One region of the Lysinibacillus sp. 1 U-2021 genome, then DNA from elsewhere that is predicted to be linked to it. Evidence: riboswitches for the same ligand, from Rfam matches in the RefSeq annotation. Region 1 holds a riboswitch; the other holds the start of a gene.
What was found. Region 1 has a riboswitch for FMN ahead of ribE (riboflavin synthase). Riboswitches for the same ligand answer to the same signal wherever they lie in the genome.
Positions count from the first base shown of each region.

Region 2: it holds a riboswitch for FMN, as region 1 does, so the genes downstream of both, QH639_RS22815 (ECF transporter S component) here and ribE (riboflavin synthase) in region 1, are expected to answer to the same signal.

Region 1 is NZ_CP123966.1:393,739-396,210, forward strand. Features, by position in the region: gene ribB (3,4-dihydroxy-2-butanone-4-phosphate synthase) at 1-630, opposite strand; gene ribE (riboflavin synthase) at 655-1,293, opposite strand; FMN riboswitch at 1,493-1,618, opposite strand; FMN riboswitch at 1,734-1,859, opposite strand; gene QH639_RS02135 (YibE/F family protein) at 2,081-2,472, shown strand, end outside.
Region 2 is NZ_CP123966.1:4,279,628-4,282,099, reverse strand. Features, by position in the region: gene QH639_RS22820 (RNA polymerase subunit sigma) at 1-728, shown strand, start outside; FMN riboswitch at 872-1,057, shown strand; gene QH639_RS22815 (ECF transporter S component) at 1,272-1,859, shown strand; gene QH639_RS22810 (sodium-dependent transporter) at 2,062-2,472, shown strand, end outside.

The DNA.
Region 1 (2,472 bases):
TTACATAGAAATTTTAGTTTTATTAGTGGATAATTGTTGACGATAAGCAACCAATGCTTCTATCGAGATCATTTTTAAGCCATGATGTGCAGCGTAATTTGTTAGTTCTTCAAACCGAAGCATGTGCCCATCATCACCCATAATTTCGCAAATAACACCTGCAGGTACGCTATGACAAAGCTTCGCTAGATCAATAGTGGCCTCCGTGTGTCCTCTCCGTTCCAGCACGCCTTGCTCTTTCGCAATCAACGGAAAAATATGGCCTGGTCGACGAAAATCAGTCGGCTTAGCTTGCTTTTCTACCATCCTTTGTATCGTTAGCGCACGCTCAAAGGCGCTAATCCCTGTCGTTGTTTCTACATGATCGATACTTACCGTAAATGCGGTTTGATGGTTATCTGTATTGTGCTGAACCATTGGATATAAATCTAGCTTTTGTGCAAGCTGCTGTGAAATCGGCGTACAAATTAAACCTCTACCATTGGTTGCCATAAAGTTGATTGTTGCTGGTGTGATGAATTCAGCGAGTGCCAGAAGATCTCCTTCATTTTCTCGATCCTCATCATCAACCACCACAATCATATTGCCCTGCCTTAAATCCTCTATGGCTTCTTCAATTGAATGTAGCACGATGATCAACTCCTATTCTGTGATTTAAAAACCATGTTGTGCTAAATAATCTCTTGTAATAGCTGGCGTTGTTTGCCCCTTTTTTAATTGCCCTATAATGTATTTTCCAACTAAATCGGTTTCGATATTAACGATTGCTCCAACCCTCTTCATACCTAAAACGGTTTCTTTGTAAGTATGAGGAATAAGTGAAATTGTGACACTCTTGGCTTCAACATGAAAAAGGGTTAAGCTTGTGCCATCAATTGTTATGGAACCCTTTGGAATACAGAAGTTGGTTAGTTCCTCTGATATTTCGATATCAATATAAACGGCGTTTGCTACTGGACGTTTTCGCAAAATTTTGCCGACTCCATCAACATGACCAGCAACAAAATGGCCACCAAATCGCCCATTAGCAGGCATGGCACGCTCCAAATTAACAGAATCACCTATTGCCAGCTGCTGTAGATTTGTTGCTTTGACTGTTTCAGGCATAACATCCATCGTAAGCTGCTGTTGTGTGAAATTTGTCACCGTTAAACAAACTCCATTGACCGCTATACTGTCACCAAGCTTGACATCCTCTGTTATCTTGGCTGATTGCACCGTAATTTTCATACTGTCCCGATCGCTTTGCACGGCTTTTATGATACCAATATCCTCTACAAGTCCTGTAAACATTCCATCACCTACTCTACTTTATTAGCACTTCTATCCTTTACTTTTACAGTTTATCCATCTGTTTTTGTGCCTTATCCTTCTCCCTTCTCTCGTTAGCAATAAAAAATAAAAACCCCTTTACATCAAAGGGGTTTTGGGAGTATAAGACATCAACAAATAAGCCTATTTGAAAACAAATTTTTCATAGACTGTCATCTCATTCGTTCTTCTCCCATCCAGACTATCACTGTCGGTTTTGGATTTGCACCAAATCAGCTTGCGCTCACGGACTTTGAATTGCTTCATCACCGCCGATTGGGAATTTCACCCTACCCCGAAGAACATCTTCTATTCAATTGTGCTAAATAAAAAAACTTCCCACAAGATGATTGGGAAGATTTGTAGTAAATGCATAGTCAAATAAACCTTCTAAATTAGAATCAATTTAAAAAGTTCGCATTTTTACCCTTCTCCCATCCAGACTGTAACTGTCGGTTTTGGATTTGCACCAAATCAGCTTGCGCTCACGGACTTTGAATTGCTTCATCACCGCCGATCGGGAATTTCACCCTACCCCGAAGAATATTTTTATTTAGCTAGTCTTACGATAACACTATTTTATTATATTATCCATCCTTCTTTTTAAATTTTTTTCGAAGCATAAATTTTAAACAGCTCTGACGAGACTTGAAAAATGTAAAAGATGTTAATAAAATGATGTCATTTAACCTGTTTATGGAACTTCTTAATCAACAAAACGTTCCTTTACAAGTGACTATTCAGTCTAGGCCGTTTGGAGGTCATTAATTTGACATTTTTAAAAAATATACCTTTTAAACAAGCTGTTTTCTATGCCCTATTAGCACTCTGTTGTGGGGTTTCGATTGTTTTCGTAAGTCATAACGAACAATTTTATGATCGACCGATAGCAGAAATAACGCAAGTGGATGTAATAGAATCCGAACCGATGACAGATATGTATGAAAATGAGGATTTTTTGTTTACACAGGAGATGATGGCCATTATCAAAAATGGTCAGCATAAGGGGCAATCCATTCATTTGACGAATGACTATTCTTCGTCTGGTGCTTTTGATCAAGAATATCATGTAGGCAATGAAATCTTTGTCACGGTAGATGATCGCACAACACAATCAGTTTTAACAGGAACCATTCTCGATTTAAAACGAGATCAAACCAT
Region 2 (2,472 bases), 1.1 Mb from region 1:
ATGAGCGTGTAGCAACTGATTTTGGAACAGAAAAACCTTCTACCTTACAGATGTATGAAAAATATGCTCCTCAAATAGATGAAGAAGCCAAAGGGTTTACGGATTATCATCCATTTAAAGGTGAACTGAAGGAGAAGGAAGACAAGCTTGTCCACGTTTTACCAAAGGACAATGACTATGATATTGCATCAGCTACCGTTAATGAGTACAAAGGGACTTTAGAGGATACCTTCTCGGATTCTGAATATACGGAAGTTGAGATTCAAAATGAAGATGGCACACCTTATGAGTTTTCTCAAGAGGGTGAGCCAAGTCAAGCCATGTCATTAACAAACGCCAAGCATTTTAATTATTACTTATACCAAGATGAGAATGGGGCAGAATATCTGTCACCAGATTTCCGTCAAACATTTGCTAATGTTACAGAAGCACTTACACTAATGAAAAACAAAAATGATGATGTTTATGTAACAGTGGTTCCTGAAAACGTAACATATACCGTGAAAGAGGAAGCGGAAGGTGTAGTCGTAACATTCGACATTCCCTTAGATTTAGCATCGATGGAGCCAATTCGCGCTACCCAATTGATTGAAGCGATGATGTTAACTGCTGCTAGCTTTGACCAACAATTACGCTTAGATAATGTGGTCCAAGAAAGTTGGGAAGGATTCGATTTAAAAAATTATTTGCCAAAGCCTGTGGGGCCAAATAAACAATATATGCCTTAGGCAGAATCAAAAATGGAGCATTCCTGTAACATGGAATGCTCCATTTTTACAATACATACAAATCTAATCGGATTTTTTTAAGCAGAACTGTTTACTTTTTCTTGATAATTAATTATAGTAAGGTTGTAGTATAAAATAATATGATTCATCTTCGGGGCAGGGTGAAAATCCCGACCGGCGGTAATAGAGTGGTGAACCGTTAATGTTTCCATTAACTCGAATGGTTTATGCTTCGCTCTTCAGCCCGCGACCTGTGCAAATTTATTTGCATGGCTGACTTGGTGTGATTCCGAGGCCGACAGTTAAAGTCTGGATGGGAGAAGATGGAGGTACGATCGTCATTCATTGTTATGAAATAAACTATAAACGAGCGCTTTTTTGTATGGCTTTTTAAACGGTGCTCAAAAATAGTTTAAATTGACGCTTATTCGTCATGCCTTTCTCCCTTGTGCTCTTCATGCATAAGGGTTTTTTGTGCTAACATTGAAAGATCGTCACCTTTCTTCTTGCGAGATTGAATCAGCAAAGAGGAGAGAGTTTTCTATGAAGAAAAATGTTAAACTTCAATCGTTTATTACGATTGGCATGCTGAGCAGTATTTCGTTTTTATTAATGCTTTTTAATTTTCCAATTCCACCATTTCCAGCATTCTTGGAAGTCGACTTTAGTGATATGCCTGCATTAATAGCAGCCATCACAATGGGGCCTGTAGCTGGTATTTTAGTAGAATTATTTAAAAATGTATTGGATTGGATTTTCTCTGGAACGCCAACAGGTGTGCCAGTAGGTCATATTGCCAACTTTGCAACAGGTATTTTATTTATTTTGCCAGTAAGCCTTATTTTTAATCGCTTTAAAACAATTGCTGGTCTTGTTGGAGGTTTAGCGACAGGAACAGTCGTAATGGCAGTAGGCATGAGTATTTTAAACTACGCTGTATTTTTACCGATGTACACATACTTCTTAGGAATGGAACCTGTTGTAGGTGACTCACTTTATAAAATGATTATCGCTGGGATTTTACCATTTAACATTGTAAAAGGTATTTTATTAACGGCTATTATGGCGTTTTTATTTACTACTATGCGCAAGTGGATCGACCGCCAGCGTTCTATCTATATAACAAAATAATTTTTACTAACCTCGGGTGAACATACCTGAGGTTTTTTTGGTGGAAGGAATGATGGATAGAGAAAGGTGTGAAGAATAATAAATATAGAAAAAAGTAATAGGGTAAAACAGCTAACTAGTACTTTATAAGTATAATCTAGTCGAAAGCTATATTTTCATGTAAAATAGAGAAGAGTTTAGAATGTTTGAGGAGTTTGAAGAGATGAGTGGAAAAAAAGGACAGTGGTCTAGTAAATTAGGTTTTATTTTAGCATCAGCTGGTGCGGCGATCGGACTAGGAGCAATTTGGAAACTTCCCTATGTAACGGGACAAAGTGGTGGAGGAGCATTTTTCCTTATCTTTGTGTTATTTACCTTGTTAATAGGACTACCAATGTTATTGTCCGAGTATGTGTTAGGACGTGGTACACAATCCGAGGCTGTAACAGCGTATAAAAAAATTGCCCCAACTAAGCCAGGCTGGGCTTGGATTGGTCGAATGGGCGTGCTAGGCTGTTTTTTATTATTAACTTTTTATAGCGTAGTCGGAGGTTGGATCTTTATTTATAGCGGGCTAGGTGTAGCTGGCGCGGTAATTGATCCAGCAGTAGATCCAGCTGAATTATTTGGAAAA